Regions from separate parts of the Pseudomonas savastanoi genome, predicted to be linked through region 3. Evidence: predicted binding sites of a transcription regulator. Region 3 holds the regulator's gene; each other region holds the start of a gene.
What was found. Region 3 encodes sigma-54, which starts transcription at its own class of promoters, with help from an activator protein. Its sites were predicted from a motif close to ANTGGCATNNANNTTGCTNT; they were not measured.

Region 1 (7,568 bases), 880 kb from region 3:
GTAGCGTTGGTGGCAATGCCCTGCATCTTGGTGAAAAAGTCAGCCAGCTGCGTGGACACGCCAGTCGCGCTGTCGGACAGCAGCGTATCGGTCTTGCTGGCCTGGCCGGAGTACGCAACCGCGTCGGCGCTCAGGGCAGTACTGGTTTGCAATTGGGCATCAAGGTAGCTGTTATAGATACGACGCACGTCGGACAGCGTCGTACCGGTGCCGATGTAACCGACACCCAGGCCGATATTGATCTGTGCCGAAGCCGTGGTCATTACCTGCTGACGCGAGTAACCGGCGGTATCCACGTTGGCCGTGTTGTTACCGATGGTGTTGATCGCGGCACTGCTGGCATTGATACCTGAGAGCCCAATTGAAATCAGCGACATGATTCAAAACCTTATAAAGTCGTGGAAGAGCCCGATGCAGCAGCGTAAGTCTGGTAACTCTTCATCTGCTTCGCGATCTGCGAAATCTTGCTGGCGTAGGCTGGGTCAGTTGCATACCCGGCCTTCTGCAATTCTTTTACAAACTGTTCCGGTTTATCGGCCGAATTGACCACTTCTTTATACCGATTGTTGTTCTGCAACAGGCTGACCAGGTCGTGGAAGCTGTCGGCGTAGGAATCGTAGGAACGGAAGTCTGCGGTTTCCTTGACCATCTTGCCGTCACGGAACTCACTGGTAATGGCGCGCGCTTCAGCGCCTTTCCAGCTACCCGCCGCCTTGATGCCGAACAGGTTGTGACTGCTGCTGCCATCCTGCTGACGCATGATCGACTTGCCCCAGCCGGTTTCCAGCGCAGCCTGCGCCACCAGCATCACCGGGTCGACGCCAATGCGTGCGGCTGCGTCCTTGGCCAGCGGCAACATCGTTTCGACAAACTGGTCGGCACTGCTGAATGCGCGCTTGGCCGGTGCCAGCGGTGGCTGGGCAATGGAACGCACGTACTCAGGCGCGGGTGCCAGGTTGGGGTCGAGTGTCCAGTCACCATTGGAGCCGTCGCTGCTGGCGGTTGCGCGAGCAGGTACAGGGCTGTTGCTGACGGCTGCGGTGGCGGAAGGCACGATGCCGGCCAGCAATCGGTCGGTGAGTTTGGTTGGCAACGACAGACGACGCGAGTTGAGCGCCGCCATGTCATTGCGTCCATCACCAGATGCAGAAACTGCGGCAGCCGCCTGATCTGCCGCCGCCGAGCGCGTGGCCCACAGCGGACGCTGATAGACACTGGTCGCCAGGCCGGCTTTGGCCGGGGTCGTATCGCCAGTCGTTGCAGGCGTGGCTGTCGTATCGGTCGGCGCTGCGTGCTGAATACCCTTGTCCTTGGACAGTTGACGCATCAGCACGTCCTGCAAACCGATGCCGTTGCCACGGGTAGACAGGGTGACCGCCAATTGCTGGTCATACATGTCCTGATACTGCCGCGTCGCCGGAGTGTTCATCGGGTTGTCCTTGGCCAGCACTTCGTTGGCCGAACGCATGGCCTTGAGCATCTGGCTGACGAACAGCGACTCGAACTCCTGAGCAACCTTCTTCTGGTTGGCCACGCTGTCCTTGTCGCCATGCTTCAACGCTGCCAGACGGTTGACGTCGGTATAGGCACCGGAGTCGACCGCTGACGAAATTCCGCTCTTGGGCATGTCCATAATCGAGTCCTCAGATGACGATCAGGTCGGCTTGCAACGCGCCGGCCTGCTTAAGGGCTTCGAGGATGGCCATCAGGTCACCGGGCGCAGCGCCCACCTGATTGACCGCACGAACAATCTCGTCCAGCGTGGTGCCTGGGCCGAATTTGAACATCGGGTGCAGCTCCTGCTGGGCATTGACCCGCGAACGCGGCACGACCGCTGTCTGGCCACCGGACAATGCGCCCGGCTGGCTTACAATCGGGTCTTCGGTGATGGTCACGGTCAGGCTGCCGTGCGTTACCGCAGCAGGCGAAACCCTGACGTTCTGACCGATCACGATAGTGCCGGTCCGCGAATTGATGATGACCTTGGCAGCGGTCTGGCCTGGGTCGACTTCCAGGTTCTCCAGAATCGACAGGTAGTCGACACGCTGGCCCGGATCAAGCGGCGCGGTCACACGTACCGAGCCGCCGTCCAGCGCCTGAGCAACGCCAGGGCCGAGCAGCTCATTGATCTTGTCCACAATCCGCTTGGCAGTGGTGAAGTCGGACCGGTTCAGGTTGAGGGTCAGGGTATTACCCTGATTGAAGCCGCTCGGCACCGAGCGCTCGACCGAAGCACCACCAGGAATACGGCCCGACGACGGAACGTTGACAGTGATTTTCGAGCCGTCACGGCCTTCCGCATCAAAACCGCCGACCACCAGGTTGCCCTGTGCGATGGCGTAAACATTGCCGTCGACACCCTTCATTGGCGTCATCAACAGCGCACCGCCGCGCAGGCTCTTGGAGTTACCGATCGAGGAAACGGTGATGTCGACCGTCTGACCCGGTTTGGCAAACGCTGGCAGATCCGCGTACACAGCAACTGCTGCAACGTTTTTCAACTGCACAGTACCGGAGCCGGACGGCACCTTGATGCCGAACTGCGACAGCATGTTGTTGAACGTCTGCAGGGTGAACGGGGTCTGGGTGGTCTGGTCGCCCGTACCGTTGAGACCCACGACCAGACCGTAACCGATCAACTGGTTGGCCCGCACGCCGGAGATGCTTGCGATGTCCTTCAAACGCTCGGCGTGAACGCCGAACGCTGTGGACAACAACAAGGTCGCCGCTATCAGTTGCTTGAGCTTGATCATGTCTATCCCGCTATCAGAAAGGGAACAACGGGCTGAGGAAGAACCGGTCGAACCAGCCTGGCTGGCTGGTATCGGCAAAGGCTCCAGTCCCCGAATAGGTAATACGTGCATCGGCAATACGGGTCGACGACACAGTGTTGTCGGTGGCGATGTCATCAGCTCGAACCAGACCGGCAATACGCACCAGCTCGTCACCGGTATTGAGGGTCATCCACTTCTCGCCACGCACCGCCAGAATGCCGTTGGGCAACACATCCGCCACCGTCACAGTGACCGAACCGGTCAGGCTGTTGCTCTGTGCGGCCTTGCCATCGCCCTTGGTAGTACGGGCGCCGTTGTAGCCCGCATTAAGGCTCAGGTCATTGCCACCAATCGGGTTGTTGGTAGTCAGGCCCGAACCGAACAGCGAGGTCAGACCAATACTGTTGGTGCTGTCCTTGGTCATGGCCGAAGTGGCCGCCTTGCTGGCTGCCATACGCTCGGAAAGCGTGATGGTGATGATGTCGCCGATACGGAAAGCCTTGCGGTCGCCATACAGGTTCTGCTCGAAACCGGCCTGATAGATGGCACCATTGTTGGCAGCGGCCGACATGGGTGTACGCGGCAACACCGGAGCGTAATAAGGGTCATTGGGCTTGGCCGTCGGCGCAACGCAGCCAGACAGCAGGGTGATCCCGCACAATGAAGCGATCAACACTGAAAAACGCGGAACACTAAGGCGGTTCATGACACTTGAAACCTCGCGGTGTAACAGGCGCTTATCAGGCGCCCCATCGGATTGAGCAGTTTTACGAGCGACAACATCAAACACTTACAGGTTCTGAGTCAGGTTCTGCAGCATCTGGTCGGCGGTCGAGATCACTTTGGAGTTCATCTCGTAAGCACGCTGGGTGGTGATCATATTGACCAGTTCCTCAACGGTGCTGACGTTGGAGTTTTCCAGAGTGTTCTGCAGGGTCGGACCCAGACCGTTGAGGCCTGGCGTGCCGATCTGCGGCGCGCCGCTTGAACCGGTTTCCAGATAAAGGTTGCCGCCGATGGCCTGCAGGCCAGCCGGGTTGATGAAGTCAGCGGTCTGGATGTTGCCGATGATCTGCGGTGTGGCGGTTGCACCGGCCAGCGTGACGGAAACAGTACCGTCCTGACCAACAGTGAAGGTCTGGGCGTTCTGTGGAACGACAATCGCAGGCTCAAGGGCGTAGCCGTTGGCAGTCACGATCTGGCCGTTGGCGTTCAGGTGAAAAGTACCGTCGCGGCTGTAGGCAACAGTGCCGTCCGGCTGGGTCACCTGAAAGAAACCACGACCGTTTACCGCCAGGTCCAGCGGGTTGTTGGTGGTCTGCAGGCTACCGGCCGTGAAGTTCTTCTGCGTGCCGACGATGCGCACACCGGTACCCAGTTGCAGACCGGATGGCAGCTCGCTGTCCTGAGTGGACTGGGCACCCGGCTGACGCTTGATCTGATAAAGCAGGTCCTGGAACTCGGCACGATCACTCTTGAAACCTGTGGTCGAAACGTTCGCCAGGTTGTTGGAGATGGTGGTCAGGTTGGTGTCCTGAGCGGCAAGGCCGGTTTTAGCGACGTATAGTGCAGGAAGCATGTGTGTTCTCCTCAAGCGCCGGTTTGTCGGCGCAAGCTGTCATTGATTAGCCAAGTTGCAAGACGCGAGCCATAGACTGATCGTCTTCTTCGGCGGTCTTCATCATCTTGACGTGCAATTCGAATTGACGGGACAAGGCCAGTACCGAGGTCATTTCCTCGACCGCATTGACGTTGCTCGCCTGCAGAAAGCCGGACTCGACCTGAACGGTGGCATCGGCAGCAGCAGGCTGGCCGCTCTTGGTGTGGATCAGGCCATCGGGGCCTTTTTCCATGGTCTTGAGGTCAGGTTTGACCAGCTTGATCCGGTCGACCTGCGCCATCACCTGCGGGCTTTCGCCCAGCGAGCGAATGCTGATCGTGCCGTCGGCACCGATCTCGATCTGCTGCTGAGGCGGCACGGCAATCGGACCGCCATTGCCCATTACCGGCAAACCGCTGCCGTCGCGCAACACACCCAGGGCATCGATGTTCATGCCGGAACTGCGGGTATAGGCTTCGCCACCGTCGGGAGTCTGCACGGCAATCCAGCCATCACCCTTGACGGCGATGTCCAGTTCACGGCCGGTCTCAACCATGGCGCCGGAGGAAAAGTCGGTCCCCGGACGTTCGCTCATCGCATAGGCGCGCGACGGCATGACCTCGCCAAACACCGGCATCGAGCGGGCCTGTTCAAGGTCACGCATGAAACCGTTGGTTGATACGTTTGCCAGGTTGTTGGCGTGAGCCTTCTGCGCGATCGCGTTTTCGGATGCACCGCTCATTGCGACGTAAAGCAACTTGTCCACAGTCTTCCTCCTCCGACAGACGCTTGCCGCCTGTAGCTGTTCTGAAAGGGTTAAAGCAATTTTTGAACCAACTTGTCAGGCTCGATACAAATGCCTGATTAACCAGCAAAAACCGGCATTCGATGATGCCCTTCGGGCAAAGCGCCACCCAATAGCGGCGGAGGACTGCCGCCTGCCGATCATCAAGCAGCGAGCACCGCCAAAAAAACTTCATTGGTATGGGCTGACAAGAGGATCGACAGTGATAATCTTGCGGACACCGCAGCCCTGAACGGGAACCCTCATGCTTTTTCGTGCGTGCATTGCCGGCATCGCCAGCGCGAGCCTGATGACCTTCGCCCTCCTCGCCCAGGCCGCCCCCGCCCACTATTACAAATGGCAGGGCGACAGCCGGATTGTCTGCGCCCAGACCAGCCCCGGGCCTGGCTGGACACGGCTGAAAGGTCACTTCATCAAGTCCGACTGTTCAATCTGATCAGGTCGACTGAATCAGCGTCTGCATCACGGTCGCCTCTGTCGATATCGCCTTGGAGTTGGCCTGATAAGCCGTCTGCGCCTGGATCAAAGCAATCAGTTCATCGGCCAGGACAACATTGGACCCCTCCAGCCCGTCGCCGATGAGACTGCCCAGCGTGCCAACGCCCGGCACATCGTAGTCAGCAACGCCAGAGTCGGCGGATTCGGTCCAGCGCGTATCACTGCGCGCCTGCAACCCCTGCGGATTGGCGAAGCTTGCGAGTATCACCTGACCGATATTCTTGTTCATGCCATTGGTAAACCCGGCACGCAGGATGCCATCGCGCCCCACGCTCAGGCTGCTCAACTGCCCCGCGGCATGGCCATCCACGTGAGTGGAAGAACGCGAACTGGCGGCGTTGTGCTGCAGCAGGTTGGTGAAGTCGATCGCGATGCCCTTCGCACTGCCAGCCGCACCGTTGGGCACCCATTTTTCTGGCCCTGTGACGCGCTCGGCAGGCATGGCCGGTGTCCAGCCGGTTAGTTGCAGACCGTTGCTATGGGTACTCGCAAAACCAGGGCCGCCGGTCAATGACTGTACCCAGCCGCCAGAATCAAACACGATGTTTGCCGTCAGCGGGTCGGTGGAATCAGGCATCTGCGGGTTGCGGCCATCAATCAGCGCATGAATGCGCCAGCTGTTGGTGCCGTCCTTCACGAAATACTGCTTCAGCTCGTGCTGATTGCCCTGGCTGTCGAAAATCGCATTGGCAAACATATCGCTGTACGTCTTCAGGTCCGATGGATCGAACGCCGGAACCGGGCGATCCATCAACGCATCACCAGGGTCAAGCATGCTGATCGATCCATTATTCAACGGCAGCGACACTGTGCCGCCATTAGCAGCGCCGTTACTGACCCAGGCACCATTGACCTCTTCAGCCGGCCGCCAGCCTTGCAGGGCAAATTCGGTATCCGAGATTTTACGAAGGTGCTGGCTATTGCCGCTGTATGACAGCGATCCGTTTGGTCTTTGCTCAAGGGTGACGTGCAACGGCGCCACGCTGTTCGGGTCCACCGGATTACGCCCATCGATCAGTACATACATGGACCACTGACTGTCGCCGGTCTTGACGAAATACTGCTTGAGCTCATGATCCGCCGCGGGCACCGCAGTGGCCCCCGCTCCAGACCCCGCATCCTGAATGGTACGGCCAACGGCCCGCGTGTAGGTCGCAGGATCGGCCGGGTCGAAGACCGGCAAGCGCGCGAGCGAAGGCAGCGAGGCGTCCAGATTGATGTTCTCGGCAACCCGCGTGGTGGCTCTGGCCGATACATTCGATGTGTCAATCTGCAGGTCGGTACGCAACCCACGCTTGATCTCGCCCTGCTCGTTTGCCGCATAGCCCTGCAATCGTCCACCCTCGCTGTCGACGACGAAGTTCGCCGCATCCTTGAGGAACGCTCCGGCACGGGTATAGGCAAGAGACCCACCGTCACTCACCACAAAAAAGCCGTTGCCCTGAATACGCATGTCGAGCGGATTACCCGACGTGGTCATGCTTTCTCCCTGATTGAAGTTTTGCTGCATTGAAGCAAGACGTACGCCATCACCTACAGCATTGCGACCACTGCCCAACTGGCTGGCTGAATACAGCGCCGAGAACTGCGCACGCGACGACTTGAACCCGATAGTGCCGGAGTTGGCAATATTGTTACCGGCCACCTCCAGCCTTTTGTTCGCGGCATGAATGCCGCTGATCGCGGTATTGAACGACATGAAAACTCCTTCGCCCCAAAGGGCAACTCATAGAGGAGTTTTGATTCTCACATCATCGCGCGTAGGAGATTTCCAAGTACATTGACCGAACTTTCCGCAAGTTTAATTAAACTCGAACGTGCATCACTTTATAAAAAACAAGCAAAAAAAAAGCCCCTTCGAAAAGGGGCTTTATTTAACGCTCTACACTAT
Region 2 (7,568 bases), 2.0 Mb from region 3:
GAGTTCGAATATCGACCTATCAGTTTACTTGCTTTGGTTGGTCGACAGTATGCCACGCTTGTTGGATGGCACTTTTCTCGCCAAAGGGTGTGGTGTGGGTAGGCAGTATGAGATTTTCAAACGTCGTTTATTTGTTTTTTAGAACGCTCGGTTATTTGTTTTTCTGTCTTTTTATTCTGGCGATTGTTGGAGTGGGGGTTGCCAAGAGGCCATTTTCTGACTTTCATCAATTCTTTTCCATACTGGTTCCCTGTCTTTTGCTGGGAGGCTGGGTTTGGTCTGCACGAGATTTTCTGATTGCGGTTTATGGGCTCAGGAAAATGAGCGTCAGGTGAATATACCCTTGAGAGGTTGACCACAGCCGCTTGGAGTCAGGCGACTGTGAGGCAGCCTTCGTGAGTAATGCGGATCGCCGCCCCGGTGACTTCGACACCCGTTGGACAGAAGCAGAGTTGCCTGCGCATTGAGGACTATCAATGCCCCCGGTGCGGAACCTCCAGATCACCCGAGAACAACTCATCCTCGGCATCCGGGCTCACCGGAATCGCATGCTCTTCAGAAGCCCAGGCTCCCAGGTCGATCAGTTTGCAGCGCTCTGAGCAAAACGGGCGGCTCGGGCTGGCGGCGCTCCATTCCACCGGGGCATCGCAGGTTGGGCATTGGACGGTCATTGGTTGGCTCATGATTGGCCTCCACGCAAAGTAAGGTAAAAATGGTGCAGCCGCTCGACTTCGCTGTTCAGCCAGGCGTGATCGCGGTCATTGACCAGCACATCGTCGGCATGACGCAAACGGTCTTCGCGCTGGATCTGCACCTTTAGAATGGCTTCGACCTGCTCCTGGCTGGAACTGTCGCGCAGCATGGTGCGTTCTATTTGCACCTGCTGTGGCACATCGATGACCAGCAGGCGCTGCACCATGCGGTATTGTCCGGATTCGATCAGCAGCGGCGAAACCAGAATGGCATACGGCGATTTGGCCCTGGCCAGATGGCTGACGATTTCCTGATTGATCATCGGATGCAGCAGTGCTTCCAGCCAGCGTCGCTGCTCCGGGTTTTCAAAGATCACCTTGCGCAGCGCGCCACGATCCAGCTCGCCGCTGGCCTGCAACACGCCTTTACCGAAGTGCGCGGCTATCTGCTCCAGCGCTGGACGCCCTGGCTCGACCACCCAGCGGGCGGCATGGTCGGCATCCACGGTGTCGATGCCAAGGTTGGTAAAGCACTGTGCCGCTGCACTTTTACCGCTACCAATGCCGCCAGTCAGGCCAAGAATCCAGGGTTTTTGATCAGGGTGAGTCATCTGAAACCGGCAAACTGCATGTAAGAGTCGGTTATTTGACCACCCCAGAGCAAAGCGATCCAGCCCGCAATGGCCAGATAAGGACCAAAGGGGATCGGCGTACCGCTTTCAACCCTGCGCACACGCATCATGATCACCCCGAGCACCGCGCCCACCAGTGATGACAGCAGGATGGTCAACGGCAGAATCTGCCAGCCGCCCCATGCGCCAAGCATGGCCAGCAACTTGAAGTCGCCATAACCCATGCCTTCCTTGCCGGTCACCAGCTTGAACAGCCAGAACACCGACCACAGCGCCAGATAACCGGCCACCGCGCCCCAAAGCGCATCGTTCAGCGACGTGAACAGCCCGAAAGCGTTGACGATGAGGCCTAGCCACAGCAGTGGCAGCACCAGAGAGTCAGGGAGTAACTGGTGATCGGCATCGATCAGACTCATCGCCAGCAGGCCCCAGCTCAACACCAGCATCGCCGCCGCCTGCCAGCCGAAGCCGAAATGCCAGGCGATGTAGGCCGACAACACTGCGCAGGTCAGCTCGACCAATGGGTAGCGTTTGCTGATGGGGGCTTTGCATTGTGAGCATTTACCGCGCAGCAGCAGATAGCTGATGACCGGCAGGTTTTCCCACGGGCGGATTTTGTGCGCGCAGTACGGGCAACTCGAGCGGGGGCGGTTCAGGTTGAAGGCAGGCTGATCGGGTTCGGCAGGCAGGCCGAGCATTTCACGGGATTGGGCTTTCCAGTCTCGCTCCATCATTTTGGGGAGGCGGTAGACGACTACGTTGAGGAAGCTTCCGACGATGAGGCCGAGTAGGCAGCAGGTAATGACGAAGGCCAGCGCGGAGCTGGCCAGGAGGTCGAGGAGGGGCATGTCAGACGACGCTTCCGAGTTTGAAGATGGGGAGATACATGGCAATAACAAGGCCGCCGACGATCACTCCCAAAAAGGCCATGATCATAGGTTCCATCAGGCTGGTCAGGTTGTCGACCATGTTATCGACTTCATCCTCGTAATAAGTAGCTACCTTGTCGAGCATGGTGTCCAGGGCGCCGGACTCTTCGCCAATGGCTGTCATCTGGATCGCAAGGCTTGGGAATACTCCCGTAGATCGCATCGAGAAATTCAATTGCATACCTGTGGAAACGTCTTGCTTGACCTTATTGACTGCATTTTTGAACACTACATTGCCTGTGGCTCCAGCAACCGAGTCCAACGCCTCTACAAGCGGTACACCAGCGGCAAAAGTCGTAGCAAGTGTGCGCGCATAGCGAGCTACCGAAGATTTGAAAATAAGAGGCCCAATGAGTGGTGCCTTTAGCAAAAGACGATCAAGTCCGTCGCGAAATTTTTGAGATTTTTTGTAAGCCCGTTTAAATAAAAAAAATCCTGAAAACAATAGGCCAACGATTAACAACCACCACTCCTGAACAATTTTTGAAAGACCAATAACCATTAGAGTGAACGCAGGTAAGTCCGCACCAAAACCAGCAAACACGGATTGAAACTGCGGTACCACTTTGATCAACAAAATACCTGATACAATAATCGCTACGATCAACACGGCGATTGGGTACGTCATTGCTTTTTTTATTTTAGCCTTGAGCTTTTCCGTCTTTTCCTTATAGCTTGCCACTCGGTCCAGCAGACTCTCAAGTGCCCCTGCTTGCTCACCGGCATCTACCAAGTTGCAAAACAAGTCATCGAAATATTCCGGTTTCTGTCGCAATGCCGTCGCAAAGCTGTTGCCGGCCGACACCTCCTGCTTGAGTGAACCCACGAGCGTACGCATGTTCGGGTTTTCAGCACCCTCGCTGATGATGTCAAACGACTGCAGCAATGGAACGCCGGCTTTCATCATTGTGGCCATCTGCCGAGAAAAAAAAGCTATATCCAGTGGCTTTATTTTCTTGCCCTTACCGAAGATCGAAGCGGACTTCTTGCGCACTTTGGTCGGATTGATGCCTTGCTTGCGCAGTTGTGCTTTTACGAGTGCCAGGTTATGGCCGCTCAGTTCTCCACTGGTTTTAGTGCCTTTCTTGTCCACACCTTCCCACGTGTAAACGATGACTTTGACTGCCTTGCTGGCCATGTTTAATCCTTGGTCACGCGATTGACTTCTTCAAGGCTGGTGATGCCCTGCATAGCTTTCGAAAGGCCCGAGGTTCGCAAGTCGTTGAAGCCGTCCTTACGCATCTGCCTGGAAATCTCTAATGAGTTGCCTTCTTCCATGATTATGCGCTCCAGTTCCGCTGTTTTCTTGACGACTTCGTAAATACCGACCCTGCCTCTATAGCCACTATTGCAATGCTCACAGCCCACTGGGCCATAAATCTTGAAAGTGCCAATCTTATCTTCAGGAAAACCTTCTCGAATCAGTGTCTCGCGAGGAATATCGAGTTCTTTCTTGCAGTGGCTGCACAACTTGCGCGCAAGGCGCTGCGCAATAATCAGGTTGATTGCTGTAGCAATGTTGAATGCTGCGACACCCATATGATGCAGGCGAGTCAGGGTTTCTGCCGCACTGTTGGTGTGCAGGGTTGATAGCACCATGTGGCCGGTCTGTGACGCCTTGATGGCGATTTCGGCAGTTTCCAAGTCGCGAATCTCGCCGACCATAATTACGTCGGGATCTTGACGCAGGAACGCGCGCAATGCCTGAGAAAAGTCCAGCCCCTGACGCGGATTGACGTTGACTTGGTTGATACCTTCCAGGTTGATCTCCACCGGGTCTTCGGCTGTAGAAATGTTGATGTCTACGGTATTGAGGATATTCAGGCCTGTATACAGCGAAACAGTCTTGCCGGACCCAGTGGGACCAGTTACGAGAATCATGCCCTGCGGCTGTTTCAGCGCTTCCAGATATAGTGCCTTTTGTTCTGGCTCGTAGCCCAGAGCATCAATACCCATCTGCGCGCTGGTCGGGTCTAGGATCCGCATCACAATCTTTTCGCCCCACAGTGTGGGCAAGGTATTCATACGAAAATCGATAGCCTTTGTTTTGGACACCCGCAACTTGACCCTTCCGTCCTGAGGTTTGCGTCGTTCCGAAATATCGAGGCTGGCCATGACCTTCAGGCGCGCAGCAATACGGTTTGCCAGATGGATCGGCGGTCTGGCGACCTCGTGCAGGATGCCATCGGTACGCAAACGTACACGGAAGATCTTTTCGTAGGGCTCGAAGTGCAAGTCGGATGATCCTAATCGGATGGCATCCATAAGCATTTTGTTGACAAATCGCACTACTGGAGCATCGTCAGCATCATTCTGTGTAGCTAGAGAGGTTTCCTTGCCATCGGCCGGTTCGATATCCAAGCCCAGATCGACATCTTCCAGATTACCTAGACCGGTATCACTGTCAAAAAAGCGATCTATTGCAGTGGTCAGCTTGTCATCTTCTACCAGAATCGCTTCGGTATTCAGGCCAGTGCTGAACTGAATATCGGTGACTGCCTGATGATTGGTCGGGTCCGATATGCCAATGAACAGCTTGTTCCCACGTCGCCACAGCGGCAAGGCATGATGCTGTCGAACCAGCTTTTCACTCACTAGGCCTTTAGGCTGGCTTTCTTTGTCCAGACTGGCGAGGTCCATGAATGGCACGCCAAACTGGTCGGAAGCCATCTCTGCCAGTGTCAGACTTTTGACCAGTTTGTTCTGAACCAGATAGCTCACCAACGAAATCTTGTCGCGGCGCGCCTGTTGATACGCTTGTTGCGCAACAGATTCAGTAAGTAGCTCGGCGAGGACCAATTGTTTGGCCAAGCCAGTGAGAACAGCATCAGTCATAAAACCACCAGACACAGACAATGGGTGGGTTATAGCGCAGTCGGGCGGTGCTGCCAAATGGCAGAGAGACATGTGACGAAAATTGTCAGTTTCTGCTGATTTCTGAGCCTTTCAGAGTCGTGTATTTCGCATATTCTTGCAGCAGTCAGAGCTGCGGTATTGTTGGCACGACCTATGCTTTCTCGATCGCAAGGCACCACATAATTGACGCCTCGGAGAAGTAGCAATGAAAGCACAAAAAGGTTTTACGTTAATCGAACTCATGATCGTAGTTGCGATCATCGGCATTCTAGCTGCCGTCGCAATCCCTTCATATAACACTTACACACTAAAGGCCAAGGTTTCTGAGGCCTCCGCAATTTCTGCGCCGGCGCAGCAAGCACTTGCGCTGGCTTTCAATGACGGTAGTCTATCGGCTGCAACAACAAATGCATCTTTAGGTTTGCCGGCTGCTGCTAACATAAATAGTAAGTATGTTGCTTCTGTTACTGCTGTTGGTACATCAGCAACGCAGGGGACTGTTACAGTTTTGATGCAAGCTACCGGTAGCGCTGACGTAGACGCAAAAACCGTCGTATATTCAATGGTGTGTGTTGCAAGTGCTCAGTGCACATGGAGTGTTGGTGGGACGGTTACAACCGCTTATCTTCCTAAAACCTAATGGTTAAATCCTTTTTCTAAGGGTGATAGAGTTAGCCCGGTCGTCGACTGGGCTATTCTTTATGTTCCGTATGCAGTGAGCTTTAAGCGTTCCGTCCTGCTAAGGTTATCCGTGATAGCTATTGTATTTCGGTTGGTTATGACGATTTTCTGAGGAGGTATTAAATATTGTAAATAGCTCTTTGTAGTGCCTCAGTTTTGCTGTTGGCGTTTTCAACTAGTCTTGATGCTGATATCGCACTAACGCCAGTCACTTTTTCAGCTGTGTTTTACCACCTGCCAATTCAACCATTTCACCTCTCCGCTCCAGCCTAAGCCTATATCCAATCTCCGCAATCTCCGCAATCTCCGCAATCGCAGGCAGCAACTCCAGCCCCAACTCCGAAAGGCTGTACTCCGCAGAAGGTGGCGAAGTCGCCAGCACCGTCCTAATCACCACACCTTTCTCTTCCATCTCCTTAAGCTGATGCCACCGACGCCCAGCGTCCGGTCATCGCCAGACAAACCTACTTGAATGACCTGCTGGCGGATGGTCGTGATTACCTGCTGGGTAACGATTTTAGCGTTGCCGATACCTACCTGTTCGCGGTAACACGCTGGTCTGTCAATTTTGGCATTTCGCTGGAAGCGCTACCTGCTTTGCAAGCGTTCATGGCCCGAGTCGAAGCACGTCCATCCGTCAAGGCTGTACTGAAAGCGGAAGGCTTGAGCCTGCTAAAGACTCAGGTTAGACCCACCTATTGAAACGATAGCGCCCCCGGCGGATGCGCTTCGTTGCGGGCGCTTTGACTCGATTGCTGGGTGTTATCGCGATGGCATCGTAGGACATTTCAGCTTTTGTATTAGGTCACTTCCTGATTCACTTCGGTTACTAAAACGTCCGTTGATAGATATCCGAATCAAGCCCAGAATTACCCACCTGATTACTCCACACATGAGAAGAAAGGGGCTATTAACACCACCACATTACCCAGTCGCCTCCTCGGTGTGGACCTATACACCCCAGCAGAAGCGTCCTCATACACCGGCATTCCCTCCAAAGACATTCGCAGATGGATGTTTGGCTATAGAGCGGCAGGCGTCGATCACCCCGGCCTCTGGACGCCAGAGGTCGCATTTCTGAACGACAAGCTGCTTGGCTTCCACGACCTGCTGGAAATTCGTTTTGTTCATGCATTTCGCCAGCACGGCGTCAGCTTGCAAGCGATCCGCAGCGCCTCGTTACAAGCCAGAGAAATGTTCGGTCAGCTCTACCCATTTACGTGCAGACGTTTTCAAACTGACGGACGAGACATTTTCGCGACCGTCCTGGATGAAACGGGTGATGAGGCTCTGCTGGATCTGGTGAAGCGGCAATACGCGTTCAAGCAGGTCATTACGCCCTCTCTGTACGAGGGCTTTGATTACGCAGGTGAAGAGTCGGCAAAGCGCTGGTATCCGGTAAAGCGAAGCAAGGCAGTTGTTTTGGACCCGGCAAGGAATTTTGGCAAACCGGTGTTGGCAACAACGGGAATCGACACAGCAACGATCTATCATTCTTATCTAGCTGAAGGCCAGAACGCGAAGCGTGTGGCTTTACTATATGAGATTGCGCCTGTCGCAGTGAAAGCAGCCATTACCTATGAGCGTAGCCACGCAGCTTAAGATACGTGGCCAGGCAGTAACTGACTGCTCAGGTTAGGGATTAGCCTCTAACGCACAACCCCATCAACCCGAGCCCGCCCCTTAAACCTCTTCCTAACCCCAACCACAACCATCACCACCAACAATCCCACCACCACAAAAAAGATCGTGTTAAACACCGGAAACGGCTGATCACG
Region 3 (7,568 bases):
CTAAACTCCTTGCGATACAGCCTCCGCCCTCAGCCGTCGGTTCTTGGAGGCCGACCAGCTGTCCAGGCGCGCCGAACAGGCCGCGAACTATACCACCGCCGCCACCCGCCCCCAAGAAGAGAACCGAGCGGTTCAGGTAATCGTTGAATTATTCTGTACCACAATGTTATGGCATCAGGCGTGGATACAGACCCTCAAGCGCGTAGGAAATTCGTTTAAAAACAACACAACGACGATCAGACGTGAGGGAATCGTTCATTACCGCTATAATCGCCGCCTTTCAGCAGGCTGACCCTTTCCAGACATGAACCAATCCAGTGACCTGATCCAATCGGCGCAACGCACCATTCGCCTTGAGATAGAAGCCATACAAGGCTTGCTTGAACGTCTTGACGGCGATTTTGTGCGCGCGTGCGAAATGATCCTCGCCAGCAAGGGCCGAGTCGTTGTGGTCGGTATGGGCAAGTCCGGACACATCGGCAACAAGATCGCCGCCACGCTGGCAAGCACGGGTACTACCTCTTTTTTCGTGCACCCGGCTGAAGCCAGTCATGGCGACATGGGCATGATCACGCGCGATGACATCATTCTGGCCCTGTCGAACTCCGGCAGCACCAACGAGATCGTGACCCTGCTGCCGCTGATCAAGCGTCTGGGCATAAAGATGATCAGCCTGACCGGCGACCCCGAGTCCATTCTGGCCAAGGCTGCCGATATCAATCTCAACGCCCACGTCGTGCATGAGGCCTGCCCGCTCAATCTGGCACCGACCTCTTCGACCACCGCGGCACTGGTCATGGGCGACGCTCTGGCCGTGGCGCTGCTGGACGCACGGGGTTTCACCGCCGAAGACTTTGCATTCTCCCATCCAGGCGGCGCGCTGGGTCGTCGTCTGCTGCTCAAGGTCGAGAATGTCATGCACTCCGGCGACGCGCTGCCCAGCGTTCAACGCGGCACCCTGCTCAGGGATGCGCTGCTGGAAATGACCCGCAAGGGCCTGGGCATGACCGCGATTGTCGAAGCTGACGGCACACTGGCCGGCATCTTCACCGATGGTGATTTGCGCAGAACACTGGACCGCCCTGTCGATATTCGCCAGACCATCATTGATGAAGTCATGACCCTTCATGGCAAGACGGCCCATGCAGAAATGCTTGCCGCCGAAGCGCTGAAAATCATGGAGGACAACAAAATCAGTGCGCTTGTTGTCGTAGACCAGTACGACCGGCCGGTTGGCGCTTTCAACTTGCAGGATCTTTTGCGCGCAGGCGTCATGTAATGGAAACCGAAACGATGACCCAGGACCTCATGCAGCGCGGCAAGGCTATCAAGCTGGCCGTTTTCGATGTCGATGGCGTACTGACCGATGGCCGCCTTTACTTCATGGAAGATGGCAGCGAGATCAAGACATTCAACACTCTCGACGGCCAAGGCATAAAAATGCTGATAGCCTCAGGCGTCACAACAGCCATTATCAGCGGCCGCAAGACTGCGATAGTCGAGCGGCGGGCAAAGAGCCTGGGCATTGAACACCTGTTTCAGGGACGTGAAGACAAGTTGGTAGTACTGGACAAACTGCTCGCAGAACTCCAGCTTGGTTACGAACAAGTCGCCTATCTGGGTGATGATCTGCCAGACTTGCCAGTCATCAGGCGCGTCGGTCTGGGCATGGCGGTTGCCAATGCCGCGAGTTTTGTACGCGAGCATGCACACGGAATAACCAGGGCGCGAGGCGGCGAAGGTGCGGCACGCGAATTCTGCGAACTGATTCTGAGTGCGCAAGGCAACCTTGAAGCGGCTCACTCCGTCTATTTATAGAAGCCATTATGTTCACTAAAAAAATTCGCAAGTTCCTGCTGCTCGGGGTACTGGCGCTGCTGCTGGCAGCGGTCGGTTACTGGAATATCAGCCCGGAAAGCTTTATGGATCAGCCGGTATCGACCGTTGACGACACGGTCATCGACTACTATGCAATCAATGCGCACAGCGTGCAGTACCTGCCCGATGGCACGCTCCAGTACGACATGACCTCCGATAAGGTCGAGCACGTGAAAGCCACTGACGTGACCCTGTTGACCACGCCCGACCTGCATATGTACCGCGGCGGCGAGTTTCCATGGCACGTACAGAGCAAGAAAGGCGAAGTTTCGTCCGGCGGCGACCAGGTCGAGCTGATCGATTCCGTTCGTGTCGAGCGTACTGATGAAAAACAACGTACGACTATTATCACTACCAGTCGTATGACCGTATTCCCTCAGAAGCAATATGCGCAGACCGAGCAAGACGTTAGAATCGACGGCGCCGGCGGTGTGACTACGGCCAAGGGAATGAAAGCATATTTGAAAGACAGCAGGATGGACCTGCTGTCCAACGTAAGAGGACAGTATGAGGCTCGTTAAAACTCTTCCTTTATTGCTCGGCCTGGGCGCAGCACTGGGAAGCGCGAGCGCCTGGTCCCTGCCAACCGACCGCGATCAGCCGATCCACATCCAGTCTGACGATGCTCAGCTTGATGACAAGAAAGGCGTAGCAACCTACAAGGGCAACGTCATCATCACCCAGGGCTCGATGAAGATCACCGGTAACACTGTGACGATCACGCGTAATGCCCAGGGCGAAGTGGATGTGTTCACCTCTGTCGGCAATCTGGCTTATTACGAGCAGAAGCCTGCCGTAGACAAACCGATCGTGCAGGCCTATGCCGTCACTATTCAGTACTACGCCGGGCAGGACCGTATCGTCCTCATCGACAAGGCCAAGGTCATCAATGATGGCAACACTTCCGAAGGCGAGAAAATCGTCTATGACACGGTCAGACAGGTCGTCAGCGCCGGTCGGGCCAATGGCGGCGCCAAGGTGACCACACCACGTCCGCGTATCGACATGGTCATCCAGCCGAAAAAGAAAACCGACCAACCTCAGAAGGCCCAGTAAATGGCGACGCTCAAAGCCCAGCATCTGGCTAAAAGCTACAAAAGCCGGCAGGTCGTGCGCGATGTGAGCATTTCCATCGACAGCGGCCAGATCGTCGGCCTGCTGGGCCCCAACGGTGCCGGCAAGACTACCTGCTTCTACATGATCGTAGGTCTGGTCCAGGCTGATCAGGGTCGCGTGCTGATTGATGACCTGGATGTCAGCCATCAACCCATGCACGGCCGCGCCCGAGCCGGCATCGGCTACCTGCCGCAGGAAGCCTCGATTTTCCGCAAGCTGTCAGTGTCCGACAACATCATGGCGATTCTCGAGACCCGCAAGGAACTCGATGCCGGAGCACGCCGCAAGGAACTCGAAAGCCTCTTGCAGGAGTTTCACATCACCCACATTCGCGACAACCTGGGCATGAGCCTGTCGGGTGGCGAGCGCCGCCGTGTGGAAATTGCTCGCGCCCTGGCCACTGCGCCAAAATTCATACTGCTGGATGAACCGTTCGCAGGCGTAGACCCTATTTCAGTGGGTGATATCAAGCAGATCATTCACCATCTCAAGGCCAAGGGTATCGGCGTACTGATCACCGACCACAACGTCCGTGAAACGCTGGACATCTGCGAAACTGCCTACATCGTCAACGATGGACAGCTGATCGCAGAAGGCGATTCCGAGACCATTCTGGCGAATCAACTGGTGAAAGAGGTCTACCTCGGTCACGAATTCCGCCTTTAATCGACAGCCCTTTGCGCTTGGCGGCCGATTGATGCCAGTGCAGTGTGTTGACAATATTTTATTTGTCATATCACTCTAGGCAAAGGCACAGGTTTCAGGCATATAATTTGCTTAAGTTGGCGCCCCGGCGCCTGTAGTAGATGGCGCATGCGCGCCGGCGAATAAGGTGTTTAGCCCCTGCCATGAAACCATCGCTAGTCTTGAGAATGGGCCAGCAGCTGACGATGACACCGCAGCTGCAACAGGCAATCCGCTTACTTCAGCTTTCTACACTGGACCTCCAGCAGGAGATCCAGGAGGCGCTGGAGTCAAACCCCATGCTGGAAAGGCAGGAAGAAGGCGACGACTTCGACAACTCCGACCCGCTTGCCGACAACATCGAACAAAAGCCCAATCCCGACGTTCAAGAGCCGACCTATCAGGAATCCGCACCTACTGTGGATAACCTTGAAGATGGCGAATGGAGCGAGCGCATTCCCAATGAGCTGCCTGTCGATACCGCCTGGGAAGACATTTACCAGACCAGCGCCAGCAGCCTGCCAAGTAACGATGATGACGAGTGGGACTTCACCACACGCACGTCTGCAGGCGAGAGCCTGCAAAGCCACCTGCTGTGGCAGTTGAACGTCGCTCCGATGTCCGACAAGGACCGCCTGGTGGCAGTCACGCTGATCGACTGCATCAATAACCAGGGCTATCTGGACGAAACCCTCGATGAAATTCTCGAGTCTTTCGATCCCGAGCTGGACATCGAGCTCGACGAAATCGAAGCCGTACTGCACCGCATCCAGCAGTTTGAACCGGCAGGCATCGGTGCCCGAAACCTGAGCGAATGCCTGCTCCTGCAACTGCGCCAGTTGCCAGCGAAAACACCCTGGCTGGCGGAGGCGCAACGACTGGTCACCGACTACATCGACCTGCTGGGAAGCCGCGACTACGGCCAGTTGATGCGGCGCATGAAGATCAAGGAAGACGAGCTGCGCCAGGTCATCGAGCTGGTCCAGAGCCTCAACCCGCGCCCTGGCTCACAAATCGAATCCACAGAAGCCGAGTACGTCATTCCCGATGTAATCGTGCGCAAGGACAATGAGCGCTGGCTGGTCGAGCTCAATCAGGAGTCCGTACCGCGCCTGCGCGTCAATCCGCAATACGCAGGTTTTGTGCGTCGGGCCGATACCAGCGCAGACAACACGTTCATGCGCAACCAGTTGCAAGAGGCGCGCTGGTTCATCAAGAGCCTGCAAAGCCGCAACGAGACACTGATGAAGGTCGCCACCCAGATCGTCGAGCATCAGCGCGGCTTTCTTGAGTACGGCGACGAGGCGATGAAGCCGCTTGTTCTGCACGACATTGCCGAGGCAGTGGGCATGCATGAGTCGACCATCTCGCGCGTGACCACCCAGAAGTTCATGCACACGCCACGCGGCATTTACGAGCTGAAATACTTCTTCTCGAGCCATGTGAGCACTTCCGAGGGCGGTGAATGCTCGTCCACGGCAATTCGCGCAATCATCAAAAAACTGGTTGCGGCGGAAAATCAGAAAAAGCCGTTGAGTGATAGCAAGATCGCTGGTTTACTGGAGGCACAAGGCATTCAAGTAGCCCGTCGCACAGTCGCCAAGTACCGCGAGTCACTCGGGATAGCGCCTTCCAGTGAGCGTAAGCGGCTGATGTGATGCAGGCCAAGCCACAGCGTCCCAGAGACAGGCGCCATGCCTGTCTCTTTATGCACTGGCAAAGGAGAAAGCTGTATGCAAGTCAACATCAGTGGACACCAACTGGAAGTGACCAAACCCCTTCGTGAATACGTTGAGCTCAAGCTCAAAAAGCTCGAGGGGCATTTTGACAAGATTACCAACGTGCAGGTCACGATGACGGTCGAAAAGCTCAAGCAGAAGATCGAAGCCACGTTGCACATCCATGGTGGAGAGGTCGTTGCCAATGCTGAACATGACGACATGTATGCTGCCATCGACCTGCTCACTGACAAGCTAGACCGACAATTGCTCAAGCATAAGGAAAAGCAGCAAAGCATCCTCAAAGGTGCGGCCGCTCGCTAACGCCCATTTAAATGATCCGAATCGAAAATATCCTGACCCCCGACCGCTCCCTTGTGAACGTGTCGGGTGGCAGTAAAAAGCGTGTACTCGAAGAAATTGCCAAACTGATCGGTCGTAAAGTACCGGGCATGGCTTCGGACACAGTATTCGCAAGTCTTGTTGCCCGCGAAAAACTGGGTTCAACCGGTTTCGGCAACGGTATTGCCATCCCTCATTGCCGCCTTGCTGACTGCAGCGAGCCTGTCAGTGCAGTCATTCACCTCGCTACCCCCGTGGATTTCGACGCCATCGATGGCGCGCCGGTTGACCTGCTGTTTGTCTTGCTGGTCCCGCAGGCTGCTACCGATGAGCACCTGGAGTTACTGCGCCAGATCGCCAGCATGCTTGATGACAAAGATGTGCGTAAGCGCCTGCGCAGTGCCGAAAGTGCTGAAGCGCTTTATCAAGTGGTGCTGGACGTGCAGAACGGAAACTGAACATGCGCATGATCATCGTCAGCGGCCGTTCCGGCTCGGGTAAAAGTACAGCCCTCGACGTGCTGGAAGACAACGGTTTTTACTGTGTCGACAACCTGCCGGCCGGACTGCTGCCGGAACTGGCCGAGCGAGCGCTGATCAATACTGAACTGGCCGAGCCCTTGCTGGCGGTGTCCATCGATGCGCGAAACCTGCCCAGTCACCTGACCCGCTTTCCGCAAATGCTGGATGAAGTCCGCTCACGCAACATCCAGTGCGACGTGCTTTACCTGGATGCGGATGAAGCAACCCTTCTCAAGCGTTTCTCGGAAACCAGGCGTCGCCATCCTTTGAGCACGGCAGATCGTTCGCTGGCCGAGGCGATACGCGACGAGACAACGCTGCTGGGCCCGATCATCGACCTGGCCGACCTGAAGATCAACACCACCCACCTGAACCTCTATCAGTTGCGCGACGCGCTCAAGCTTCGTCTGCTGAACAAACCCGAGCCAGGCACCGCGTTTCTGATCGAATCCTTTGGTTTCAAGCGTGGCATGCCCGTCGACGCAGATCTGGTGTTCGATGTGCGCTGCCTGCCCAACCCGTACTGGAAGCCTGAACTGCGCGACCATTCCGGACTTGAACAACCGGTTATCGACTACCTGTCGGTGCAGCCCGATGTTGAAGAGATGTTTCAGGACATCTTCGCTTATCTGAACAAATGGTTGCCCCGGTTTGCAGCCAGCAACCGTTCTTACGTTACCATTGCCATCGGCTGCACCGGCGGACATCACCGCTCCGTCTACCTGACCGAACGGCTCGGCAAGGTCTTGCAACAATCACTCAAGAACGTTCAGGTTCGCCACCGCGACCTTAGCTGAAAGGATTTTCACTGCGATGCCCGCTCGTCAAATCACCATCATCAACAAATTGGGCCTGCATGCCCGCGCTGCCGCCAAATTCGTCGGCGTCGCAGGCAAGTTCCCTTGCACGATCAGGGTTGGCCGCTCTGAGCAGACCATGGTCGATGGTAAAAGCATCATGGCCGTGATGATGCTGGCGGCAGGCAAAGGCACCGAAATCCATCTGAAAACCGAAGGCGAATTCGAGCAGGAAGCGCTCGATGGCCTGGTTGAACTGATCAACAACAAGTTTGATGAGGGCGAGTAAGCCCTCAAACACGCCCCTTCGATGATCACCAGCAGTGCATCTGCAACCAGCTCAAACCGTGAGCAATCAGTAACGCCATACCGGCCAACAGCAGCCCGGTGCCTACGACGAGCCGCAACAACCGCACACTGCTGATAGCTAATATTCCTGAGCGCATAAGCTGCCTTGGGCCCGGTTACTGGAGTCAGACCAGAGCGGCCTGATAACGTCGAGACACTTCATC
Region 4 (7,568 bases), 2.9 Mb from region 3:
CAGATAGTCCAGCCCTACCGCCAGCTTCAAATGACGTTCGGGAATGGCCAGCTGGTTAGTGACATCGAAGCTGTACCAGGCGTCGTCTATCCACGCTTCGGCCCAGGCGTGACTGGACAAATGTTCGCTGTCTTCGCTGCACAGATAACCGGACACATAACGCGCCGGAACCCCAAGACTGCGGGCGCAGGCCAGAAAGGCGTGGGTATGGTCCTGACAGACTCCCGAGCGTCCGGCGAAGGCTTGAGCGGCACTGGTGTCGACTTCGGTCGCCCCCTGCGTGTAGGTCATGTGCTGGTTGAGCGCCTGCATCAAGTCGATCAATGCGCTGCGGTCAGCGCGCTTGCGACACTCCCTGGCCGCGAAACTGCGAATCGCTTCGTCAGGCTCGGTCAGCCGGGTAACGCGCAAAAACGGCAACGCCGACTGGCTTTCGTGCTCGGCTTCGCGGGTTTCGTCGATTTCCACCTGCCCGCGAGCGCCGATGATGATCGCCTCGTGCGGCTCTTCCAGGCTCAGGACATGCAGGATATTGCCGAAAGGATCAATCTGCGCGCGCACCGGGCGCGGCAACGTCAATTGCCAGCTGAGCACCTGCTGGCGCTCACTGTCGTGAGGCGTCAGGCGCAGATACTGGATACTTGAACGCACCTGATCATCGTAGTGATAGGTGGTCTCATGGCTTATGGAAAGTCTCATGCAGCCTCCAGGTACGAAGTGTGGATGGCATCACCCAGTTGGGCCAGCATTGGAATGAATTCGTTCAACCACTCATGCAGGCCCTCGTCCAGAATCTCGTCGATACTGGTGTAGCGCAATCTTGCGTCCATCTCGGCGGCCATGCGCTGCGCAGGTCGGCCATTGACGCCGGGCAGACTGGCCAGAATGACGTCCATCTCTTCCAGACAGGCGCGCAACGAGCGAGGAATGTCGGCACGCAGCAGCAACAGTTCGGCAACCTGACGCGCACCTGGCGCATCCCGATAGACTTCAGTGTAAGCCTCGAACGAGGACAGTGCGCGCAACAAGGCGCTCCACTGGTAGTACCCGGCAGCCGAGTTGTCCGCCGCGGCATTGGCCTGTGGCCCGCGCAGTTCGAGCATCTCATAGCGGGCATCGAGCATGCGCATGGTGTTGTCAGCGCGCTCGATGAACGTGCCAAGACGAATGAAACGGAACGCATCGTTACGCATGATGGTGCCGTAGGTCGCACCACGGAACAGGTGCGAACGCTCCTTGACCCACTCGCAAAAGCGACTCATGCCGTAACGGGTCAGGCCCTGTTGAGCAATGCCGCGAATTTCCAGCCAGGTGGAGTTGATGTTCTCCCACATGTCGGCAGTGATACGCCCGCGCACGGCATGCGCGCTGGCCCTTGCGGCACCCAGGCAGCTATAGATGCTGGCCGGGTTGGTCGCGTCCAGCGCAAAGAAATGCAGCATGCGCTCGGCATGCAGTTCACCATGACGCTCGATGTAGGTTTCCAGCGTTCCGGTAATCAGCAACGGCATGGCTATTTCATCCAGCCCGTCGCCCCGCCCGTCCTGCGGCATCAACGACAGTGAATAGCTCACGTCCAGCATTCGGGCGAGGTTCTCCGCTCGCTCCAGGTAACGCGACATCCAGAAAAGATCAGAGGCAGTTCTACTTAACATTGGCAGGCATCCTTAATCCTCGACCACCCAGGTGTCTTTGGTTCCGCCACCCTGTGACGAATTGACCACCAGTGAGCCTTCACGCAAGGCCACTCGGGTAAGCCCGCCAGGTACGACGCGGGTTTCGCGACCGGACAGAACAAAGGGGCGCAGATCGATATGTCGCGGGGCTATGCCATTTTCGACAAAGGTCGGACAGGTCGACAGGCACAAGGTGGGTTGGGCGATGTACGCGTGTGGCTTGGCCTTGAGACGCGCCCGGAAGGCTTCGATCTCGGCGGCGGTCGCTGCAGGGCCGACCAGCATGCCGTAGCCCCCGGAGCCTTGGGTTTCCTTGACAACCAGGTCGCCCAGGTTGGCCAGCACATGTGACAGCTCTTCCGGCTTACGGCACTGCCAGGTCGGCACGTTCTTGAGAATCGGCTCTTCGTCCAGATAGAAGCGAATCATGTCGGTGACATACGGATAAACCGACTTGTCATCGGCAACGCCGGTACCAATGGCATTGGCCAGAACCACATTGCCGGAGCGATACGCTGCCAGAAGCCCGGGAACGCCCAGCATGGAATCAGGGTTGAACGCCAGCGGATCAAGGAATGCATCGTCAAGCCGACGGTAGATAACATCGACAGCCTTGGGACCGTCGGTGGTACGCATGAACACGCGGTCGTCGCGAACAAACAGATCGGCACCTTCAACCAGCTCGACCCCCATCTCGCGAGCCAGAAACGCATGCTCGAAAAAGGCGCTGTTGAAACGCCCGGGCGTCAGCACCACAACACTCGGGTTGTCCAGATGGCTGGAACTCTTGAGCGTGTCGAGCAACAGGTTCGGATAGTGATCGATCGGTGCAATGCGCTGGGCCGAGAACAGCTCCGGGAACAAACGCATCATCATCTTGCGGTCTTCGAGCATGTAGCTCACGCCGCTCGGGGTTCGCAGGTTGTCCTCCAGCACGTAATACGTGCCATCACCGTCGCGCACCAGATCGACGCCGGAAATGTGCGAATACAAATCGCGGTGCAGGTTCAGGCCCTGCATCGCCAACTGATATTGCTCGTTGGCCAGCACCTGTTCGGCAGGAATGATTCCGGCCTTGATAATCCGCTGGTCGTGATAAAGATCCGCCAGAAACATGTTCAGCGCCTTGACGCGCTGAATACAGCCACGCTCGACAACACGCCATTCGCTGGCGGGAATGCTGCGCGGGATGGTGTCGAAAGGAATAAGCCGCTCGGTGCCCTGCTCATCGCCATAGAGCGTGAACGTGATACCGGCGCGATGAAACAGCAGATCGGCTTCGCGCCTGCGTTGAGCCAAAAGCTCGGGAGGCGTATCACCCAGCCAGCGGGCAAACTCCCGATAGTGCGGACGGACTACGCCGCCCGCATCGTACATCTCGTCATAAAAGGTGCGGATCATGCCGTACTCCTTGTCACCATGGACACCAAGACCATCGCAAAGCCCGTGCCACCGGCATAAACGCTTTAATTTCAAAAGGTTAGGTAAACACTCGACGTTCTACGCACCATTCCTGTGCACTAAACGCCCAAGCCGATTATTTCGCGCCTCATTCGGAAGCGTCATTCAACCGTGAAATCTATGATCAGCATAGTCAGAGTTGATTTCCGCCAACAACATTAGTTCGCCACACTCCACAGCAACCGAGCAAACAGGGCACCAAACGCCGTTTTTGCGCTAACCGTTATTTTGTCCAGCAGGCGAAGAACGCATGCGGATTTTAAACAGACTTCCCTTTGAGCCACTCGTTTGAGTGGCTTTTTTTTGACCACTGTTTATGAACGCGAACCGAAAACAGAACCGGCCGATCCAGAACGTATCCCGAATCAGCCGGTAATGTGTTGCCTGACAATCAAAAGCCATCAAGCATGCAGTCTTCTGATCTCCTGAGTGACGCCCCAACCTTCGACCTCACCGCCCATGGGTGAAATCACCATCTGAAAGTCCTGCTCGAAATCACCGATACCGTCATAAGTGGCATACATCACTTTGCTCAATTGCAAGTGCCAGTTACCGTCATCACGTACGTTTACCTGAGTATTGAGGGATTCACCGCGAAATTGCTCTGCGGCCTGCCGTGCCCGCTCCTCGTCCGGGAAGATGGCGTAAAACTCGATGGGATAGATTCGCGCGAAATCAAAACCGCCTTCTTTCATGCGGCGCAGTACGTTACTGCTGATGTCCTCTTGATAGGCTGTGCTCATGAAACGTCCTCCTATGCAACGATAGATAGAGTTTCAACTCTTCCAGAGCGACCGCCGAATCATCGGGGGCCGCCGCACGACAGATAATCCGGCGTGGGGAATCAAGCATGTAGCTGACCAGACCAGGCTTGGCACAGGTCGGTATCGAGATGTCAGAGGCCGTTTGAACAGCCTCGTCTGCAGAGTAGACCCATCGTGGGTCGAATGCCAAGTGGTTGCCACGAAAAGCTTTTTGAATCACCGCAGGTCAGGCAACTTCTGTAATGGAAATGATCCGCACACTGTTATGGTCTTTGAGCGTTTTCACCGTAGGCTCGTCGGTGCGCCCGTCAAGATCATTGAGATCCAGCTCATCGGTGACTGGATACAGGTCCTTGCGCAGGAGACGTGCAACTTGCTCGTCACTGGGATGCTGTTCAAAATCGGCCTCGAGGTGCTGCTGCATGCCGTCCTTGTCCAGATACGAAATGACCCACTTTTTCATCAATGCCTCCAGAACGAAGCCAGGCACTCTGGCTTATGTGATAAGGACCTTTTGGCCCACGCATTCGTTCCAACGAATTAAGCCGGAAAGCCCGCGATGACGGGCAAGACAAAAGGCCCTCGCAATGGATGCCGAGGGCCTTTTGTGTGCTGCTGATCCGACTTGCCGGTTACCCGGACAAGTCAGTCATGGTCAGTTACGGTTCTTGCTGGCCTCGACACCGGCCGTGTTGTCCAGAAGGCTCTTGGTGGCGGTCTGCAGGAAGCTTTCCAGCTTGCGCTTGAGCTCCTGAGTGTCAGGTGCATCAGGCACTTCTTCGGCAGACGGCTTGGCACCGAGCGTGTAGGTCAACAGCTTGGCCGGCATTTCTGTCGGCTCGATCAGAATGCGGTTGCCGCTGATGATCGCGACCACCTGCTCACTGCCCGACGGCTTGATCACGCCAAAACCCTTGTCGCCTTCCGGCAGGTTCAGCAGATCGCGGCCCCAGCACTGGTTGCGGTTCAGACCACCCAGACGGCCCATGATGGTTGGCACGACGTCAACCTGCGTGCCGACAATGCTGCTGCGCTGGCCGAATTTCTCTTGTACACCAGGCCCGATCAGTAGCAATGGCACGTTGAAACGCCCCAGGTCCATTTCAGTCAACTGCTTGTCATTGCCGAAACCGTGGTCGCCCAGCACCACGAACAGGGTGTTCTTGTAGTAAGGCTCTTTTTTGGCCTTCTCAAAGAACTGTCCCAGCGCCCAGTCGGCATAACGCATGGCAGTCAAATGCTCATCCAGCGAGCCGTGTCCGGTCACACGCTCGACCGGCAGCGGGTCCGGCAACGCGTACGGCGTGTGGTTGGACAGGGTCTGTAGCAGCGCATAGAACGGCTTGCCGTCCTGACGGGCTTTGAGCTCCTGGGCGCCACGGTCGAACATGTCCTGGTCGGAAACGCCCCAGGTCGGATCGGAGAACACCGGATTGACGAAGTCCTCGCGACCGACAAAATTGGTCATGCCCTGGTTGCTGAAGAAACCCGACTGGTTGTCCCAGGCGAAGTTGCCGTTATAGACATAGACGTCATCGTAGTTGCGACCCGCGCTCAGCAATTGCGGAAGGCCCGACAGCTTATGGCTGCCCTCTGGCGTCTGCATCAGGTACTCAAAGCCCGGCAGGTTCGGGAAGCACGCCATGGTGGCGAACATGCCCTGATGGGTGTGGGTACCGTTGGAGAAAAAGTGATCGAACAGCAGGCCTTCCTTGGACAGCTTGTCAAAGTACGGCGTGATGTTGGCATCGTTGCCCAGCGCCCCTACCGAGTGACCGGCGAAGCTTTCCATCAGGATCACGACCACGTTGCGGATCGGCAAGGTGTTCTCTGCCGGTGGCGTGAAGTCACGACGCACAGCCGCAATATCCGGTTCGACCAGCTTGTCATGCGAGGTCAGCAGCATGTCGCGCACAGTCTGTTGCGCCTCGGCCTGTGGCAGCGTGGCTTTCCAGATGTTGTCGCGATCTTCGGACATACGGCTCTTGGCCGCCGTAATCAGGGTCAGTGTGCCGTTCAGGCCCAGCTGATTGGCGAAGTTGGAATCGGTGGTGTAAGCGTCACCCCAACGCAGCGGCGGGCCCTGGCGCAGGGTGCCACGGATGCACACCACCATAACCAGTAATACCAGCACGAAAACGCCAATGCGCATGTACCACGGCGCAACTGTGCTGACCGTCTGGGTGCCCTTAGTCGTTACGAGGCGTGGCCGCGTCAGGCGGTCGATGCCCTTGAACACCAGGCTCAACAGCCAGGTCACGATTGCCCAGGCGAGCAGGTAGCGAACCACCGGAAAACCGTACCAGAGCATGCTCAGGACAGTCTTTGGGTCTTCCTTGACGTATTGAAACACCAGGCCGTTCAGGCGCTGGTGAAACTCGCGGTAGAAGTCCATTTCCATCAAGCCGAAGAACAGCGTGATGCTGCCGACCAGGGTCAGCCAGAACCGGAAGAACCCGCGTGCCGCCATGGCCCGGGCGCTGAACAGCGACAGCACCAACGGAATGAGCAGATACATGGTCAGGCGCAGGTCGAAACGCGTGCCGTTGAAGAGTGCTTCAAGGAATGTCGAGGCTGGCGTGTCGCCAATCATCTCGCGGTTGTAGACCAGCAGACCGATACGCAGCAGCGTGTACATCACCATCAAAGCGAAACCGCTGAGCAGGATGTAAGCCAGATGCGATTTGACAGTCGGGTTTAGCAGGCGGGCTTGCCGATGAATCTGGGCGTCCGTTTTAGCCATGGTTGTCAGGATCCGGTGGATTCAGGGGTAGGTTCAGGGTGCAGCACCGCCCTCCCCGAGGGCGGGCGGCGTACGACAGGGCGCAGATATTACTTGATTGCAGGTCGCCAGGGGCCGGGGCGGCCCATGAATACGCGTGCCTGTTCAGCTTCGCGCGCAATTCTGGGACAAAAAGTGTGAAATTTCTGTCGCCAGTTGCGCGCTTGAACGCCTCTCAGGCGGCGTTCAGGGCAACCCGGCCGGTGAACGTCAGATCGATTGATCAGTCGTTGCTGGCCTTGCCCACGGCCTGCAGAACGTACTGCGGCAAGGCGAACGCACCAATGTGGACTTCTGGGTTGTAATAACGCGTAACAATACCGCTGCCCGAGAAACGCTGACGCAGGGTTTCCAGCGGCAGTTTGCGATAGCTCTTGTCGGTCGAGCCCCAGGCAAAGGTCATTGCACCGCCGATGTAGGTCGGGATGGCTGCGTGATAGAAATGCCAGTCGGCAAACAGACCGTTCATACGCCCGGCCGTAGTCTGCACACCGCTCAACTGCATGAAAGGCGTACCGTTCTGGGTAACCAGAATGCCGCCTTCGTTCAGGCAGCGATGGCAGGCCTGATAAAAGTTCTCCGAAAACAGCACTTCACCCGGACCGATAGGATCAGTGGAGTCAGAGATGATCACGTCGAACTTCTCTTCGGTGGTCGCGACAAAGCGCATGCCGTCGTCGATGACCAGGTTCAAGCGCGAATCGTCAAAAGCGCCACTGGAGTGATTGGGCAGGAACTCCTTGCACATCTCGACCACCGTGGCGTCGATCTCGACCATGGTGATATGTTCCACCGTCAGGTGCTTGGCCACTTCACGCAGCATGCCGCCATCGCCGCCGCCGATGATCAGTACACGCTTGGCTGCGCCGTGAGCCAGAATCGGCA

Region 1: the regulator sigma-54 is predicted to act here: its motif matches at 5,193-5,212, upstream of KP808_RS16895 (flagellar basal body rod protein FlgF).
Region 2: the regulator sigma-54 is predicted to act here: its motif matches at 5,250-5,269, upstream of KP808_RS03895 (pilin).
Region 4: the regulator sigma-54 is predicted to act here: its motif matches at 3,111-3,130, upstream of KP808_RS08575 (circularly permuted type 2 ATP-grasp protein).

Annotation. Positions count from the first base shown of each region.
Region 1 covers NZ_CP076652.1:4,008,374-4,015,941, forward strand. Annotated here, with positions in the region: gene flgK (flagellar hook-associated protein FlgK) at 1-377, opposite strand, end outside; gene flgJ (flagellar assembly peptidoglycan hydrolase FlgJ) at 389-1,633, opposite strand; gene KP808_RS16880 (flagellar basal body P-ring protein FlgI) at 1,644-2,753, opposite strand; gene flgH (flagellar basal body L-ring protein FlgH) at 2,767-3,480, opposite strand; gene flgG (flagellar basal-body rod protein FlgG) at 3,565-4,353, opposite strand; gene KP808_RS16895 (flagellar basal body rod protein FlgF) at 4,400-5,140, opposite strand; gene KP808_RS16900 (hypothetical protein) at 5,424-5,615, shown strand; gene KP808_RS16905 (flagellar hook-basal body complex protein) at 5,616-7,376, opposite strand; gene flgE (flagellar hook protein FlgE) at 7,568-7,568, opposite strand, start outside.
Region 2 covers NZ_CP076652.1:883,954-891,521, forward strand. Annotated here, with positions in the region: gene KP808_RS03865 (hypothetical protein) at 1-335, shown strand, start outside; gene yacG (DNA gyrase inhibitor YacG) at 474-683, opposite strand; gene coaE (dephospho-CoA kinase) at 680-1,303, opposite strand; gene KP808_RS03880 (prepilin peptidase) at 1,300-2,172, opposite strand; gene KP808_RS03885 (type II secretion system F family protein) at 2,174-3,391, opposite strand; gene pilB (type IV-A pilus assembly ATPase PilB) at 3,394-5,088, opposite strand; gene KP808_RS03895 (pilin) at 5,315-5,749, shown strand; partial or broken gene KP808_RS03900 (winged helix-turn-helix transcriptional regulator) at 5,999-6,214, opposite strand; partial or broken gene KP808_RS03905 (glutathione S-transferase family protein) at 6,211-6,492, shown strand; gene KP808_RS03910 (DUF433 domain-containing protein) at 6,700-7,392, shown strand; gene KP808_RS03915 (DUF1523 family protein) at 7,440-7,568, opposite strand, start outside.
Region 3 covers NZ_CP076652.1:4,885,514-4,893,081, forward strand. Annotated here, with positions in the region: gene KP808_RS20695 (KpsF/GutQ family sugar-phosphate isomerase) at 305-1,279, shown strand; gene KP808_RS20700 (KdsC family phosphatase) at 1,279-1,818, shown strand; gene lptC (LPS export ABC transporter periplasmic protein LptC) at 1,827-2,399, shown strand; gene lptA (lipopolysaccharide transport periplasmic protein LptA) at 2,386-2,934, shown strand; gene lptB (LPS export ABC transporter ATP-binding protein) at 2,935-3,660, shown strand; gene KP808_RS20720 (RNA polymerase factor sigma-54) at 3,843-5,336, shown strand; gene hpf (ribosome hibernation-promoting factor, HPF/YfiA family) at 5,412-5,720, shown strand; gene ptsN (PTS IIA-like nitrogen regulatory protein PtsN) at 5,732-6,196, shown strand; gene rapZ (RNase adapter RapZ) at 6,199-7,056, shown strand; gene KP808_RS20740 (HPr family phosphocarrier protein) at 7,073-7,345, shown strand; gene KP808_RS20745 (superoxide dismutase) at 7,530-7,568, opposite strand, start outside.
Region 4 covers NZ_CP076652.1:1,942,674-1,950,241, reverse strand. Annotated here, with positions in the region: gene KP808_RS08585 (transglutaminase family protein) at 1-699, opposite strand, end outside; gene KP808_RS08580 (alpha-E domain-containing protein) at 696-1,655, opposite strand; gene KP808_RS08575 (circularly permuted type 2 ATP-grasp protein) at 1,668-3,077, opposite strand; gene KP808_RS08570 (ribonuclease E inhibitor RraB) at 3,539-3,880, opposite strand; gene KP808_RS08565 (hypothetical protein) at 4,128-4,364, opposite strand; gene KP808_RS08560 (LTA synthase family protein) at 4,557-6,644, opposite strand; gene speE (polyamine aminopropyltransferase) at 6,907-7,568, opposite strand, start outside.